DNA from 4 places in the Paenibacillus sp. OAE614 genome. Region 3 is predicted to be linked to each of the others. Evidence: riboswitches for the same ligand, from Rfam matches in the RefSeq annotation. Region 3 holds a riboswitch; each other region holds the start of a gene.
What was found. A riboswitch is a leader RNA that binds a small molecule or an ion and turns the genes downstream of it on or off. The one in region 3 is predicted to bind thiamine pyrophosphate.
Positions count from the first base shown of each region.

Region 1: it holds a riboswitch for thiamine pyrophosphate, as region 3 does, so the genes downstream of both, tenA (thiaminase II) here and thiE (thiamine phosphate synthase) in region 3, are expected to answer to the same signal.
Region 2: it holds a riboswitch for thiamine pyrophosphate, as region 3 does, so the genes downstream of both, ABIE48_RS23715 (ECF transporter S component) here and thiE (thiamine phosphate synthase) in region 3, are expected to answer to the same signal.
Region 4: it holds a riboswitch for thiamine pyrophosphate, as region 3 does, so the genes downstream of both, ABIE48_RS29440 (ABC transporter substrate-binding protein) here and thiE (thiamine phosphate synthase) in region 3, are expected to answer to the same signal.

Region 1 is NZ_JBEPOD010000001.1:2,514,817-2,519,106, reverse strand. It holds gene thiD (bifunctional hydroxymethylpyrimidine kinase/phosphomethylpyrimidine kinase) at 1-107, opposite strand, end outside; gene thiM (hydroxyethylthiazole kinase) at 104-952, opposite strand; gene tenA (thiaminase II) at 949-1,647, opposite strand; TPP riboswitch at 1,787-1,891, opposite strand; gene ABIE48_RS11805 (YrdB family protein) at 2,026-2,352, opposite strand; gene ABIE48_RS11800 (class I SAM-dependent methyltransferase) at 2,457-3,179, opposite strand; gene ABIE48_RS11795 (hypothetical protein) at 3,530-3,652, opposite strand; gene ABIE48_RS11790 (serine hydrolase domain-containing protein) at 3,799-4,290, opposite strand, start outside.
Region 2 is NZ_JBEPOD010000001.1:5,131,690-5,135,979, reverse strand. It holds gene ABIE48_RS23725 (SDR family oxidoreductase) at 1-74, shown strand, start outside; gene asd (archaetidylserine decarboxylase) at 93-887, opposite strand; TPP riboswitch at 1,168-1,281, shown strand; gene ABIE48_RS23715 (ECF transporter S component) at 1,361-1,972, shown strand; gene ABIE48_RS23710 (ABC transporter ATP-binding protein) at 1,965-3,575, shown strand; gene ABIE48_RS23705 (energy-coupling factor transporter transmembrane component T family protein) at 3,572-4,290, shown strand, end outside.
Region 3 is NZ_JBEPOD010000001.1:702,308-706,597, reverse strand. It holds gene thiO (glycine oxidase ThiO) at 260-1,405, opposite strand; gene ABIE48_RS03685 (thiazole synthase) at 1,432-2,211, opposite strand; gene thiS (sulfur carrier protein ThiS) at 2,220-2,417, opposite strand; gene thiE (thiamine phosphate synthase) at 2,401-3,048, opposite strand; TPP riboswitch at 3,192-3,301, opposite strand; gene yhbH (sporulation protein YhbH) at 3,540-4,290, shown strand, end outside.
Region 4 is NZ_JBEPOD010000001.1:6,402,576-6,406,865, forward strand. It holds gene ABIE48_RS29425 (MBL fold metallo-hydrolase) at 1-532, shown strand, start outside; gene ABIE48_RS29430 (CGNR zinc finger domain-containing protein) at 546-1,148, shown strand; gene ABIE48_RS29435 (VOC family protein) at 1,684-2,070, shown strand; TPP riboswitch at 2,145-2,257, shown strand; gene ABIE48_RS29440 (ABC transporter substrate-binding protein) at 2,475-3,527, shown strand; gene ABIE48_RS29445 (thiamine-binding protein) at 3,582-3,875, shown strand; gene ABIE48_RS29450 (ABC transporter permease) at 3,872-4,290, shown strand, end outside.

The DNA.
Region 1 (4,290 bases), 1.8 Mb from region 3:
GACATACCGAATACGCCAAGCTCCTGGAACGTTTTGATATCCGCCTGGATGCCTGCCCCGCCGCCGCTGTCAGAACCGGCTACCGTCAAAGCTTTCGGGATGCTCATTGTACAAATCCCCTTCCTGCCGACTCCAGAAGAGCCGTAATGGTTCCTTCCTCCAAAGGATGCCGGTCCATTACAGACAACGCGTCGAGGAAAGCGATTTGGAAGCTTCCCGGCCCCTCAATGCCGGCCCACTCAAAAGCCCGAACGGCCGCTTCACCGTAGTACGCCAAGGCGGCCGCGCCAGCGGACAGCAGATCGGATTCGACCGCTCCAAAAGCGGCGATCACCGATGTCAGCAAGCAGCCGGTCCCGGTGACTTGGGTCAGCATCGGATGTCCGCCCCGGATCAAGTATCCTCTCGTTCCGTCGGTGATCACATCTTCTTGCCCGGTAATGGCGACGAGAGTCCCCAGACGGTGCGCCGCCCGTGCCGCCAAGTCTGCGGGAGCGGACTCCCCGGCTTCACCTGCGTCGACGCCTTTAATCGCGCCGGATTCACCAATGAGATAGGCAACCTCCGCTGCGTTGCCCCGAACCAGCGACACGCGCACCTCGCGCAAAATTCGCAGCGCAGCCTCCGTGCGAAATGCGGTCGCTCCCGCGCCGACGGGGTCCAGGAACACCGGAACGCCATGATCATTTGCCGATCGGCCGGCGATGATCGCCGCTTCCACCAATTCGCTGTTCAGCGTTCCGAGATTCAGGACGACGGCTTGGGCGACCCGAGCCATATCGGCCACCTCCTCTTTGGCATAGGCCATAACCGGAGAGGCGCCAAGGGCAAGCAGGCCGTTGGCCGTAAAGTTGGTCACGACCACATTCGTCATGTTGTGAATGAGCGGACGCTGCTCTTTTATCCGTAAAGGAAGCTGGATAAGTCCGGACGGGAACATATCGGCGGTCATCGTTCCACCCCTTCCGCTGCAGCCAGGGAAACCGGCCAATCCTCAAGCGTAAACGCCATATCCCAGAACATGTACTCCAGCTGACAGCTGGTCAGAAAATGCTCCATCAGCCGTTTTTTTCTTGCGGGAGCCAGGCCTTCCACCCATTCGTCGAGCAGCCGCCGCAGCTGTACCGTTACGCCGCTTTCACGGTCTCCGTAAAAGTGCATCCATTCATAAAACGGATGGGATTTCTCCGGTTGGACTTCCTCCAGCAGACGTTGGCCGATTTCCGTATAGGTCCACGGGCAAGGTAACAGCGCAGCTACAATATCCTCAAGTCCCCCCTCATGGGCGACGTTCAGCATATGCCGGATGTAATGATTAGCCGATGGAGCCAGCGGATAGCCTTGCAGTTCCTCATATGCAACACCGGCGACATCACAAAAGTTTTGGTGGGGATGCGTTTCGCTGTTCAAAATAAACGAAATCTGTTCGTTAAAAAGCGCGGTCGTCTGCCGGCAATCGCATCGGGATATGGCAATGCCATAGATCCTGATGTAGGCATTCAGGTATTCAAAATCCTGCTTCACATAGTGAATCAGCTGCTCCTTGGACAAGGTACCTTCCGCAATCCCCCGTACAAACGGATGCTTTAAGATCGCTTGATAAATGGGATCTGCCGCATGTCTCAATTCTTCGGTAAACCGGGCCATGATAATGCACCTCCATTAATTTTGACGAAAATCGCATGTTCGAGCGCGGGGAAGCCAACACAAAAAAGCCGCCCCGAAATGGAGCGGCCGCTATTTGCAGTGTCATCCTGAATGTATCTCATCAAGAAAGTTGCGTATGTAATGGCCTGCTCCACTTCCCTCCGCCGGTATTAACCGGATCAGGTTCAAAGGGTCCAAGCGATCACTTGTCTCAGCTGCCTCCGCAGCTCCCCTAGTGGATTTTCGTATGATATTTTACAAGTTCATGATTAAATGTAGCTCCGTTTGCCGGTGTTGTCAAACAAAAAAAGCTGCTGGCGGGATACCGGGAAAAAGCTTGTCGATCGCTTATGCGGATCTCCTTCCACCTTCAAGTGTTTATCTTTTCAACGCGTAAGAAAGGATCATCTCGACGATGACGACAGCAGCATAAATGACAGCGGCCGTTCGATAACCCGATCCGTACAGCGCAGCCGCGGCCAGACCGAATACGATCAGCTGCAGTACAGCCCGGACGGGAAGCGTCACCGGGAAGGTCGCTTTCGGTGCGACATACATTCCCCAAAAAACAGCAACTACGACCGGCGAACCTATTCCTGCCACGATACGGATCCACAAGGCGGTATCCAGTTTAAATCCCCACAGGCAAAAGGCTGCCAGTGCACACAGCTCCATTAGAAAAAAAATAAGGTCGATCACAATCATTGCCAAACCCTCCGTTTTGGGCCGGTCAGGGCCTTTGGAATGAAGCCATTCTCAGAAAAATTATGCCGATTGTTTATTTGCTTACCTCGGCGACTCTTCCCCTCTCACTCCGGCTTGTGTGCTTTCACAATTAAAAAATGCGGGTGATGCAGAATCCGCTGGTAGAAGTCGGCCGACTCCGGCAGCCGCTCCAGAAACTCGGGAACCGGCCTTGGTTCGACAAGCCGGTCCAGTACAAACCAGCTTGACGTCATATTGACGATTTCCTGCAGGGGTCTACGGAAGAACGTCACTTCAACGCTGCCTGCCTCTTTCTTCGTCCACCGGTCTACAAGCAGCTCCCGTACAAAATAATCCGGTCTCTTAAAAACGGTAAAGTCCATAAACGGATGATGCACCGAAAACAATAACGTTCCTCCAGGCTTCAATACCCGCTGAAACTCACGGAACAAAGGATCCCAGTCTTCGATGTAATGCAGCGTTAGCGAACTGAGAATCAAGTCGAACTTTTCGGCTCCGTATGGCAGCGGTTCATTTAGATCATGAACTTGAATCTCCGCTTGACTGCCAACTCTCCGTTTGGCCGCCTCCACCATATCGGGGCTGAAATCGATCGCCGATACCGATGCCCCCCGGGAAACGAACTGCTCGGTATACCATCCTGCGGCGCAGCCTGCATCAAGGACATGAAGTCCGGACATATCCGTTGGCAGCAGCTCCAGCATGGCCGGACGCTCGTAGTATGCGTTGGCGCCGCTGTCCGAATCGGTATGCAGTTCATAGTCCTTGGCGAGCTTGGTATAAGCCTCGAGCACCCTCTCTTTCATGCAACCACCTCCGTAGACTCTATTCTCCACCATATTATACCAACCAACAGAAAGGTTGGATATAAATAAACCAGCTTTATGTAAGCTGTGCAGAACTTAGTTGCGGCAGGATGCGTTATAAATGACAAGAACAAGTTTGAAGGCGGGGAATGTCTTTGTTAAAAAGCGTTTCTTTTTGGCTCACGTTATGTATGATCCTGACCTGCATACTGGACGCCTCCGGACAGGGCTTTGCCAACATCATACTGATCCGGCTAAATCCCTTGCTTGAAACCTTGCTGCATGACCCAGTGTATTCGGGCTGGCTGTCCGATAAACACGCTTTCGTAACGAACAGTTACTTTATCCCCTTACGGTTCCCAGCGTATCTTCTCTCCATCGTCATGGCAGTCATCATCGGTGCGGCGGTTGATCTCCTCATTTACGGGATGAAGCGTGGATTGGCTCGCCGTGGCCTCCGAGGTCGACATCATGATCCCTAAATCCTGGTTTGAATGCTTAGCATCACGAATCCTCATTGCTCGTCCAGTAACGGTAAAAGGCTGCCTCTCGGCAGCCTTTTACGCTTGATTTATTTGCTTTCAGCTGGTTTCACGCCCTGAAGGGCAATGGCCTTTAGCTACAGGACGACTGTAGAACCGGCCTGCTTCAGACATTGCAGGAGGGCGTTATTGAAAAGATTCTGGTCGTCTTCATAACGGCTCGTATACTTGTTGAGCATTCTGACACCCACGGCCTGATGCTCCGGGTAGACAACCACATGGCATCCTGCCGCTCCGGTAGCGTAGAACCAATCCGAGCGATGATACCACCCCAGTATACGGCGATTCGGATTCATCGCTTTCAACTCGTCGCTGAGACGATAGAATGCCGCAGAAATCAGCTGACGACCTCCCGCGCTTCCCCGTTTCAAATGCAGGTACCCCCACTTGGCCAAATCCCTAGTGCTCGTATACATGTTTCTTTCATGCCCTTCATGGGATTCCAGACGAACCGTAGCATAGGCTGGATTCGTTGCATAGGCTGGATTCGTTGCATAGTCGCAGACAAGACTGGCTGTTGGCGCGGTAGCCCATATGGTTTCCTTGCAGCTGAGCGGCTTTAAAACGCG
Region 2 (4,290 bases), 4.4 Mb from region 3:
TTAAGGCCAAGCAGCTGCTTCCGGACCGGTGGTTTCAGCGGATTATGCTCGCGCTCCTAAGCAAAAAAGGCTGAGCCGGATTCGCTTCCGGTTCAGCCTTTATGCGGGTGCAGCTGACCGAGCAGCTGGCCCATGCGGACATGATCTCCGGTCCGGAGGTCTGTCCGCGGGGTGAACGCGCCGTCCTGGATCAGCAGCACGACGGTCGAACCGAACTCAAAATAGGCGAGCGGATCGCCGTTACGCCAGGAATTGGCGGTTTCGTCGTCGTAGCGGATGCTGCTGACATTCATGGCGCCGACTTTGACGACCGCGACTTCTCCCAGGGCTCCCTTGATATACGTTATCAGCCTCTCATTGCGGCACAGCACGGATTTCATCTGGGTCATGCCAAAATCATTGACCGGGTAGCATCGTCCCTTGATATGCTCGCTCTCCACCTTCACGCCTGTGATGGGAGAGTGGATCCGGTGATAGTCGGTAGGGCTGAGGTACAGCACAAAGACATAGCCATGTTTATATAACTCCAGGTGGGGAGAGAAATTAAGCAGCTCCGCCACCGAATAATCCTGCCCTTTCACGTTCAGAATCGTGCCTGAGGTGATTTCACCCATTGCGGTGATCTTGGCGTCGACGGGGCTCGTGAGTACGTGCTCGCCTTCGTGAATTGGACGCATGCCGGGCTTCAGCCGCCGTGAAAAAAATTCGTTGAGCGTGCGGTATTCATAGATTTCTTTCTCCGCTTCATGCGCCGGGATCTGATAGCTTTTGATAAACGTAGGGATGACCCCTCTGCTGAGCCGGCTGTGCGAGAAGCGTCCCATCATGGAAGAGAGCCACTTTCGCGAGGAGAGCTCTGTCATGAGCCGCAGTAATTTCTTTGTCATGCCTAATCTCCCTTCCATACGTGCCTGTAGCACTCTGAATATATTGACATAGAACGGCTATCAAATCAATATGCAACAAATGCTGGAAACCGCCCCGGAGAAAAATGGTATTGCCAATCCTTCGAGGATCATGTATTTTGGAATCAATACGGGCCCGAGCCGACTCATCGAGGCGAGGTGCCTGTTACACGGAATCGAACCCAAGCATCTCATCGCTTTGGACGGCGATGGCTCCGGGACCAGGAGGCGGCGATGCCGCGCCTTGCGTTCATCTGTGTACATATGGGAATACGGGAGCTCGAGCGAATCGGGCTGAGAGTGCAGCTAATGAACCGCTGCTGACCGGGAATCTGATCTGGATAATGCCAGCGTAGAGAATTCAAGTCCTTTTATGGGCTTATTTGACGATCTCCCTCGCTTATCCAGGGGGTTTTTTTATTGCCCAATTTTGGAAAAAGAAAGGATGTTGTCAAATGAACAGCAGTACGATGCAGATGGATCGGCCGAAGGGGCTGAAGCTCAGCGACCTGCTCGTGACGATTCTGCTATCCCTCGTGATCGGGGTGGTGTACCATTTTTGGGGTTCGGTGAACGACTTGTTCAAGCCGCTGTTTTTCCAAGCGGATGAGCTGTTGTACGGCATGTGGTTCCTCGCTTCGACACTTGCCGCGCTGCTGATCCGCAAGCCCGGCGTAGCCCTCCTGGCCGAGGTTGCCGCGGCTCACGTAGAAATTCTGTTCGGCAGTGAATGGGGCCTTCAGCTGGCGATTTACGGCGTGGCGCAAGGTCTTGCCGCGGAGCTGATCTTCGCCCTGTTCCGTTACCGCAAATTCTCCATGGGGGTAGCGGCGCTGGCCGGTATGGCTTCGGGATTGGGATCATTCCTGGTGGATGTGTACTACGGCTACGTCACGGACTATACGACATGGATGATCGTGTTCAAGTACGTGATGCGGTTAATCAGCTCGGCGGTACTCGCAGGGTACCTGGCGTATGCCCTGACCAAAGCTTTGGAAGCAACCGGAGTAACCCAGCTGCTCCGGCCGGTGACAGCCAAGGATTATGAAGCGCTCGATCATGACTGAGGCTAACCGGGGAGCCGCGACGATGCAGCATCCGGCGGTGGATGAGACGGGTCAAGGAGCGGATCAAAGGGCGGATCAAGGGAGCGGGCAAATTGCCGTTTCGGTAACGGACCTGCGCCTGAAGTTTCCGGGTGAGAAGGCGTTCGTGTTCAAGGATGTTTCCCTGTCCGTGCCAGCCGGGGAAAAGGTGCTTCTGCTCGGCCCAAGCGGATGCGGGAAATCGACGCTGCTGCAGGTGCTCGGCGGGTTGATTCCGGCGGTCATCGACGTTCCGCTCAAATATGCGGACATCCGGAAGCCCCGCTCGTGCGGGTATGTATTTCAGGACCCGGATACCCAGTTCTGCATGCCGTATGTCGATGAGGAGCTGGCGTTTGTGCTGGAGAACCGCCAAGTAGCCAGGGAGGATATGGTGCCGCGGATGCGGGAGGCGCTCGGGCGGGTCGGCCTGGACCTCGAAGAGCTGCACACTCCGATTGAACGGCTGTCCCTTGGGATGAAGCAGCGGCTCGCGCTCGCTTCGGTCCTTCTGCTGGAACCGGAAGTGCTCCTGCTGGATGAGCCCTCGGCGCTGCTGGACCCCGAGGGGAGACAGCAAATTTGGGAGGCGGTTCGCGGTGTATCGGCCGGACGGACCGTGCTGATCGTCGAGCACCGGATCGAAGAAATCGTGAACTGGGTCGACCGGATCGTTCTGTTCGCGCCGGACGGAAGCATTCTGGCCGACGGCAAGCCGGCAGAAATCTTCACGGCGTACCGCCGGACCCTTCAGGAAAATGGCATTTGGTATCCCGGCGTTTGGGAGGATTATATCCGTCACCGGGATACATGGAACAGCGGCCTAGTGCAATCCCCGCAGCAAGGCGCGGACTTGGCGGCGCCGGTCCTCTCCTTGCGGGGGTTTGTCGGTCTCCGCGGAGATGCGCCGGCGATCATGGTGGAAGAGGCGGAGGTATATGCCGGCGATTTTGTCGCCGTTGTCGGTCCTAACGGGGCGGGGAAAAGCTCCTTGCTGCTGAGCCTGATGCAGCTTCTTCCGACAGCCGGCAGCTACGTGCTGGAAGGCAGGCTGCTGCAGGGAAGGGGCAGGAAGCGGACCTGCCCTTCGGACCGGATCGGGTTCGTGTTTCAGAACCCGGAGTTTCAGTTTGTTGCCCAGACAGTACTGGAGGAGACGGCCTATTCCCTTCACATGCAGGGCGGTATGTCGCGGGCTGAGGTGGAGCGTAAAGCCGAAGACTGCCTTAAGACGTTTCATTTGCACGGCTTGGAGAACCGGCACCCGTATCAGCTCTCGACCGGACAGAAACGCAGGCTGAGCGTTGCCACCGCGGCGGTGCGCCGTCAGGCGGTGCTGCTGCTGGATGAACCGACGTTCGGGCAGGATGCCCGCAACGCCTTTGCCATCCTGGAATACTGCGAAGCGCTTCGCCGCAGCGGCACGGCGATCGTTATGGTGACGCATGAGCGAGAAATCGCTGAGCTGGCCGCTACCCAGGTATGGGAAATCCAAGGCGGAAGCCTGACGGCGATAAAGCCCGGGAGGCGGAGGCTTGAAGGAGATGGCGCAGCTTCGGATGCGCAGGAGGAGGTGAGCGGATGAACCGGTTTTTGACTCCGAGCCGTCATACCTGGCTGCACCGGGCGAATCCCTCGCTGAAGCTCGCCGTGCTGATCATGTTGTTTATCGTTACGATTCAGACGCGAAGCATTGATTTTGCCGTCTATCAGGCAGCGGTCTACATCGCCCTCCTGTTTCTGCTCAGCGGTTATCCGGCATGGAAGGTGGCGCTGCTCGTTCTCTCCTTCAGCCTCGTATTCGTCTCTTCATCCCTGACGATGATCCTATTCGGGAAAGGGGATCACGTCTGGTGGCAGTGGGGGCTGTTCCGCGTATCCGAGGAAAGCTTCTACCGCGGGCTGCACCTGGGATTCCGGGCGATTGCTTTTGCGGCAGAAGGACTGCTCTTCGTCATGACCACGCCGTCCGTCAAGCTGTTCTATTCGCTGATGCAAAATTTTCGCCTTCCCCCCAAATTCGCTTACAGCTTCATGGCGTCGATCCGGCTGCTGTCCATCGTATGGGAGGAGTTTCTCATCCGCAGGCAGGCGCTGCGGATCCGCGGCGTACGGACAGGCCGGGGGCCGAGTGGCCTCCTTCAGCATGTCCGGCTGTATGCGGTGCCGCTGCTGTCGCAGAGCATCCGCCGGGCGCACCGCGTAGCTGTGGCGATGGGAGCGAAGCAGTTCAGCGGGTCGGGGCGCAGAACGTACTATTATCCGTCGGCTTTCAGCAGGTATGACGGGCTGGCGGTTCT
Region 3 (4,290 bases):
GCATAGGACTACTTGCAGTATACTACAGGATTTTCGCAAAATTTGTCATTAATTGTCACTATACATCATCACTTCAATTATATGGGTTTAATGGATATATAAGATGCACGTGCTGCAAATAGCTTTTGCGACGCCCGACACAAAAAAACAAAGCAGGGATGCATTCCTGCTTTGCCATGGCTTCATGCCAAACGAATAACTTTATATTGTCCGTACTTTTATCAGCTAGAACAAGCAATGTTTTAACGACGTCAATCCTTTATTTCCCCGAAAAAGCACCCGCCTGCACCTCACCGAACCGGTTCGGCCGGAACGCTCCACACCACTCCGGCAGCGGTTTGCCCTCTACGCTATCGGCGATCAGCGTCGCCGTGACCGGGCTGAGCAGGATGCCGTTGCGGTAATGACCCGCGGCCACAAAAACATGGCCGGCATCGTCCAGCCGCCCGATCAGCGGCCGGCCGTCCAGCACTGCCGGGCGCAGTCCCGCCCAGCGGTGAAACGGCTGCACCTCACCAAGAACAGGCAGCACTTGCTTGTTCCACTCCGTCAGCCGCCGGATCCCTTTGTCCGTGACGGACGTGTCGAACCCGGCGATATCCTCCGAAGCGCCGCACACGAGCGTTCCGTTTGCTTTTTGGACCAGGTACCCCTGGCTGGTGAACACCAGATGCCGAAGCGGCTCGCGCCCCTCGTTCCAAGCGTAGGCGCAAATTTGCCCCCGGATCGGATGTACAGGAATCCGGATACCGAGGGATTCCGACATCTCCTGTACCCACGCACCGGTGCTGATCAGCAGCTGGTCCGCTTCAAACTGCTCGCCACTCTGCGCCCTCAGTGCAACCCGCTCGCGCCATTCAGCCAGCTCGATCCGGCCAAGATGCTCATGAATCTGCACGCCGGAGGCCAGGCAGGCCCGCTTGACCGCTTCCGTCAAATCCGGGGCATACACATGGCTCTCCACCGGTGTCCGCAGGGCGGCAACTGCCTCGCGGGTCAGTCCCGGCTCGGCATCGAACAGCGCGCTCCCCGTTAATATTTCGCCACCGGAACCCCAGCTCCGCTGCCATTCCAGCCGGCTCTCCAGCGCCAGCAAATCCGCCTCATGCCTCGCGACGTACAAACTGCCGGTTTCGGCATATTCGAAGGAGACGCCGGAGATGTCCTTCACCGCCTGCTGCCACTGCGGATACAGCGACAAGCTCTCGCGGCACAACCGGAAGAACTCGTCCGGGGACTCTACGTTCTCCGAATACGGAGCGAGCATTCCTGCCGCCGCACCGGAGGCCTGCCCGCCGCAGGGACCCTTTTCGAGCAGCGTGACGTTCAGGCCGCGGCGGCGCAGCTCCAGCGCGCAGGATAATCCGATAATGCCGCCTCCCATGACGATGATGTCTCCGCTCATCGTTACAGCCCCCTGTCCATCCTTTTTTATTCGATGACGAGCGATTCCAGGCCGCTGCTGGCCGAAGCATATTTCTTCTTCGGAATCCGCCCGGACAAGTAAGCCAAACGCCCGGCCTCAACCGCCAGCCTCATCGACCGGGCCATCATCACGGGATCTTTGGCTTTGGCCACCGGGGTATTCATCAGAATGCCGGAGACTCCCAGCTCCATCGCGAGCGCCACGTCGCTGGCCGTCCCCAGCCCCGCATCTACGATGACAGGGACCGACAGCTCTTCCACGATCAATCCGAGATGGTACGGATTCAGAATGCCGAGGCCGGTCCCGATAGGCGCTGCGCCGGGCATAACCGCGGCTGCCCCGGCCTCCTCCAGCTTTTTGCAGATCACCGGATCGTCGGAGATATACGGCAGTACCGTAAATCCTTCCTTGACCAATATTTCCGTTGCTTTTAACGTTTCTATCGGATCGGGCAGGAGCGTGCGCTTATTGGCGCTAATCTCCACCTTAACCCAGTCGCTGAGTCCCGAAGCCCGCGCCAGGCGGGCAATCCGGACAGCCTCATCAGCCGTTGTCGCCCCGGAGGTGTTGGGAAGATAGATGTATTTCTGGGGCTCCACATGCTGCAGAATCGAGTCATCCTCCACCGAATCGAGATGGATCCGGCGGATAGCGAACGTCAGCACCTCGGTCCCCGAAGCCTTGATCGCCTCCATCTGCACATATGGATCGGGGAACAGCCCGGTCCCCAAAAACAACCGCGACGACAGTTCCTGTCCGCCAACCTGCCAATTATCTCTGCTCATTTTCCCCCTCAACCTCCCGCTACGAAATGGACCAGCTCCAGCTTCATTCCAGGTACAACCGGAGTCGTCTCCCACTGCTCGATCTTCAGCACCTGTCCGTCCGCTTCCACCATGACCGGCCTGCCGGACAGCCCCAGCAGGCGGAGGACATCGGCTACCGTCTCGGCCGCCAGCTCCCGCTTTGTTCCGTTAATGACCAGTTCCATCCGCTGCTCCTCCTCTACCTTCAAGCTTGTGAATGAACGCCCGGCATACCGCTTCCGGGTCAGGGCTGCCGACGATTTCGCTCACCGCGCAGACGCGGCTCGCACCGGCCCGGATCACTTCGTCCACGTTGCCCAGCTTGATGCCGCCAATCGCCACAAACGGGATCTGGATGGCCCCGGCGACTTCCCGAATATACGAGAGGCCGACCGGATCCACCACATCGGCTTTCGTAGCCGTCGCATAGATTGGCCCAACGCCGATATAATCCGCCCCTTCCGCTTCGGCGAGCTGAGCTTCCGAAATCGCATGGGTGGATATGCCGATGATCTTGGAGCCGACAAGCTTCCTGGCTTCCGCGATCGGCATATCGCCTTGACCGAGGTGAATTCCGTCCGCGTCCACCTCCATCGCAATATCAACGTGATCGTTCACGATAAAAGGGACACCGTAGCGGCGGGTCAGCTCCCGCAGCTCCGCCGCCTTGCGCAGCAGCTCTTCCCTTCCGCTTGTTTTGTCGCGGAATTGAACGATGTCCGCGCCTCCCCTAATGGCTTGCTCCATCACGTCCACCAGCCGGCGTCCCGGATGGAACGTCTCGCCGGTAATCGCATACAGACGAAAATCGACCATGACTGCTTCTCCTCTCTTCCCTTTGCCTTTCCCTCCATTTCATGCCGGCTTCTATCATCGCGAAGGGTAAGCCCTCATCTTGCGAAAGCGCCCTCTTACCCGGTTAACACAAAAAAACCATTCGAGAAATACACGAATGGCACCGCAATTCGAATGATATTCTCTACGCCAGCATTACCTGGATCAGATTAACGGTCCGCAGCATAAGGCTGCCATCTCAGCCGGACTTCATCCAGCACCCGCATTCCTATTTAATTTCACAACCACTATAGCCCAAACTGCTGACTTTTGGCAATAGCCAGAGTGAGATCACCGGCATCGGAACACCTATCTCATCCATAGGAGCGATTCTCGCAAAATTTCATATATTTGGGTGCGGCAAACTTCTTATTTTATCTCTTGCGTCATCACATATCGTCCCCGCCCGTGAATATAAATGTTTAACAAGCCAAAGTTTGTGCTGAGTATGGGAACATGGGAGGTGCCTGAACATGCCATCAGACGATCATTCGCTGTTTGTGGTGTCCAAGGAGGACTGGTCACTGCACCGGAAAGGGTACCAGGATCAGGTCCGCCATCAGGAGAAGGTTAAGGAAATCATCAAGCAGAACCTGCCCGACCTGATCACAGAAGAAAACATCGTGATGTCGGACGGTAAGCAAATCATCAAGGTACCCATCCGGAGCCTCGATGAATACCGTTTCATTTATAACTACCAGAAGCAAAAGCATGTCGGCCAGGGAGACGGCGACAGCCAGGTGGGAGACGTGCTGGGCAGGGATCCGGTGCAAAAGCCGGGTCAAGGCGAAAAAGCCGGCGACCAGCCTGGCCAGGACATTATGGAAGCCGAGATCAGCCTCGAGGACTTGGAGAACATGCTGTTCGACCAGCTGGAGCTGCCGAATATGAAACCGAAAGAGCAGCAGGAAGTCGAAACCGAATCGATCACGTTCAACGACATCCGCAAAAAAGGCATGCAGTCCAACATCGACAAGAAGCGGACGATCCTGGAAAATCTGCGGCGCAACGCCACCAGCGGCAAGCCGGGAATTCACCATATCAGCCCCGACGATCTGCGTTACAAAACGTGGGAGGATGTCGTCGTTCCCCATTCCAGCGCGGTCATCATTGCGATGATGGATACGTCCGGGTCGATGGGCACGTTTGAGAAATACTGTGCACGCAGCTTCTTCTTCTGGATGACCCGCTTCCTGCGCCGCCAATACGAAAAGGTCGACATCG
Region 4 (4,290 bases), 5.7 Mb from region 3:
CGGGGCTGACATTCCCGTGTACCTCCCGCAGGAGAGCGTCCTCCTTGCCGAAAATAGCGGCCTCAACCGCGTAATCGGTGCTTCCGTCGGCGATGCCTTCCAAATCGGTGCGCTGAGCGCAGCCGCCACGTACTCCGTCGACGGGGTCGGAGACGTGCAGATCGCCTGGGCGCTGAGCGACGGCGAGCACCGCCTGCTCCACTGCGGAGATACGCTGTGGCACGGCTACTGGTGGAAGATTGCCGCGGCCCACGGCCCATTCGATGCGGTATGCCTGCCGGTGAACGGTGCCGTTCTGGAACGTCCTGATCGTCAGCCGCCCAGCGGCATGCCGATTACGCTGCTTCCGGAACAAGCGGCGGCGGCCGCACGCGTTCTCGGGACCAAACGGCTGGTGCCGATCCACCATACCGCCATCCACCATCCGCCTGTATACCTGCAGACTCCCGATTGGCAAAATCGCCTGCGGGCTGCAGTTGGTGATACAATGGACATAGCATTCCTGAACACAAAGGAAACGATTACTCTATAAAGGATGACGCATCATGGATAAATCCCCTTCCCGCAATGTGCTGGGAGGCGCCCTGTGGATCAATCTCGCCAATACGGTGCGTATGCGGGAGCACCGGGTCACGGATATGCTGGAGGAGCCAGGTTATTTAGACGAATGGCTCCACGATAATGAATTGCACGGCTTGAACAATACCGCAGGGGCAGCTTCAGCTGTGACGCGGGAAGACCTGCTGCCCGAACTGCTCCGTCTGCGCGGCGTGTGCCGGCTCGTCCTAGAAGACCTGGACCATGGTGGCACCTTGTCGGATGAGGCATTCGCCGCCATGGAGGCCGAAGCTTCGCGGTTAGACGTGGCGCTTCGGGCTGAGCGGGATGCGCAGGGCACCCCCCTTCTCATCACCTACGGGCAAACCGCCGTCCAAGGCGTGCTGTACCCCATCGTCCGCTCCCTGTTCGAGACGCTGGCAAGCGTATCTTCGGACCGCATCCGGATCTGCGAGCATGACGACTGCATCCTGCACTTTGTGGACACCTCCAAGAGCGGCAAGCGGCGCTGGTGCAGCATGGACACTTGCGGCAACCGCCATAAGGCGGCCGAATTTTATGCGAAGAAGAAGCAGCAGCGCAGGAACTAAAAAAAGCCTGGGATCGTCTGATGGACATCCCGGGCTTTTTTTAGTGGTTCTATTTCTTTGCTGACTGCCCTTCATTTATATGGCGGACACTCAGCAGTTTAGCTCCTTTGTCCAACGACTTGTATGAGTATGTCGATAGGTACGTTCTTCCGACCTCTAACAAGTTCCATGTGTTTTCATTATCGACTTTAATTTTAACTGGTCCTTCTTCTTTACTATGGGTTTTCTCGGCGACAATCCAATATGTCGAACCAATGAGCTGCTTATCGAGTATCGTTATGTCCCCTCCGCCATACGTTGGCCCGGTACATGCTGTCAACATACACATGAAAAGCCATGCTGCAATTATTTTTTTCAGGACCCTCTCCCCCGTTCCTGACTATTTCAATACCTAACGATGCCACCAAACAGTCTATAATTTATAAACAATGATATTTACATAAAGTTGCCTTACAACTCGGATTTAAATGCTATAATGGCCTTAATTTAGGGCAAACCCATTACTTATAAGTACTATGAAAAGGAGCTCATACATATGGCTAATAAACGTTTGGATCATGTCGGCATCGTCGTACGGGATTTGGAGTCAACCATCCGATTTTATACCGAGATCGTGGGCCTGGAGCTGAAAGGCCGGCTGACGCACACCAACGGCGTGTTCCAGCTGGCGTTTCTCGGCTTCGGGGGCAGTAACGAGACGGAAATCGAGCTCATTCAAGGCTACAGCTACGACCTGCCGGCCGAAGGCACGGTGCACCATTTTGCGATCCATGTCGACGATATTCAGAAGGAATTCGAGCGGATTCAGGCGCTCGACGGCGTGGAGCTGATCGATCAGGAAATCGTGACCCTGCCGAACGGATACCAATATTTCTTTATCTATGGTCCGGAAAAAGAATGGATCGAATTTTTCCAGAGATAATCTGGAATCGGGCGAATGTCTGGACACCCCCATGGGGATGGACTATAATATGGGAGGAAAACAACCCGAAAACCTTATAGAATCCGGGGTGCTGGAATTGGCCGGCTGAGATTGTATCCCTTTAAGATACTGACCCTTTTAACCTGATCTGGGTAATGCCAGCGTAGGAAACCGTTTGCCACGGCATACAAGCCGTGCTGATCTTGCGCATATGAAGCGTCCCGTTTACGGGGCGCTTTTTTCATTCATACTAGTGAAAAACGGGATTACGCCTTGCGAATGCTTATGATTCAGTCACTCAGATCGGCTTACGATTCTAAATATAACGGGGAGAGGGGATCACCGGTCGATGCTTCTACAGAGAGAATATAGAACGGCCGGATATCGAAGGAGAGAGAAAAGCCATGAAGAACAAATCGATCGGCTTGCTGCTGCTGGTCTGCATGCTCGTACTGGCGCTTGCCGGATGCGGCGGCAGCCAGAACAATACGGGCGGCGGAGAAGGAACATCCGCTTCCGACACCACGGCAGGCCAGGACAACACCGCAGCGAAGCCGCTGAAGGACGTCAAAGTCGTCCTCGACTGGACGCCCAACACGAATCATACCGGACTCTACGTCGCCAAAGATCTGGGCTACTATAAAGAGGAAGGATTGAATGTCGAAATCGCGCAGCCGGGCTCCACGGGCGCCGACGCCATGGTCGCTTCCGGCAAAGTGCCTTTCGGCGTAAGCTATCAGGAGAGCGTGACCCAGGCCCGCACGCAGGGCGTGCCGCTCGTCTCGATTGCGGCGGTCATCCAGCACAACACGTCGGGCTTTGCCGCGCCGGTCGACCGGGGAATCAAGACGCCGAAAAATTTTGAAGGTAAAACCTACGGCGGCTGGGGCTCCCCTGTGGAAGAAGCCGTTATGGGCTCCATCATGGAGATCGACAAGGCGGACGTGAAGAAGGTGAAAATCGTCAACATCGGCGACGCCGATTATTTTACCGCCGTGAAGCGGGACATCGATTTCGCCTGGATCTTCTACGGCTGGACCGGTATCGAGGCGAAGCTGCGCGGCGAGCCGCTGGACATGCTGTATGTCAAAGATTATTCCGAGAAGCTGGACTACTACACGCCGGTTCTCGTAACGAACGAGAAGCAGATCAAGGACGACCCTGAGCTGGTTAAAGCGTTTATGCGCGCGACCGCCAAAGGCTACCAATACGCGATCGACAAGCCGGAAGCAGCCGCTAACCTGCTGCTGAAGGACGTGCCGGACCTCGATAAGCAGCTGGTGATCGAAAGCCAGAAATGGTTAAGTCCTAAATATCAGGACGACGCAGCCCGCTGGGGCGAGCAGAAGGAACAAATCTGGAAGGGCTATTCCGACTGGATGTACGAGCACAAGCTGCTGGACAAGCCTCTGGACGTAAAGAGCGCGTACACGAACGACTTTTTGCCGGAACAGTAAGCCGCATCTAACCTAAAATACATGTAATCTTATCAAGAGAGGAAGTAGATTCGCATGGCCAATACGCTGTTAAGCATTCAGGTAATCCCGAAGACGCCGGGCAACGAAGATTCTTACGCCTACGTCGACCGCGCCATTGAGGTCATTCAGCAGTCCGGCGTGAAACATGAGGTTCATCCGCTGGAAACGACGATGGAGGGCGAGCTGGAGGAGCTGCTGGACGTCGTGCGCAAAATGCATGAAGCTCTGGTTGCCGCAGGCAGCCCAAGTATCATCTCCCAGGTCAAAATCGCCCATAATCCCGGCGGAATCAGCATGGACAAACTGACGGAGAAGTACCGTCCATGAGAAGCTGGTGGAAAAACGTATGGCCGCCCCTCGTGGCGGTCATCTTCTTTTTGCTCGTGTGGCAGCTGCTGACCTCCCTGTTCCATATTGAACAATGGATTTTGCCTGCGCCGAGCGACATCGCCCGGGAAGCCGCGGCCGCTTCCGGCGGCTTGTGGGAGCATGTGTGGGCCACGCTGAAGCTGACCGTATTCGGCTTCGCCATCGGAACCGCCATCGGGTTGGTCATCGCACTGATTCTGCATTTGATTCCGTTTTTGAAGCAGGCGCTGTATCCGCTGCTCATTCTAAGCCAAAATATCCCGACCATCGCCCTCGCCCCCCTGCTGATGATCTGGTTCGGCTTCGGCCTCCTGCCCAAGCTGATCGTCATCACGCTCGTCTGCTTTTTCCCGGTGGCGGTCGCCGCCCTGGG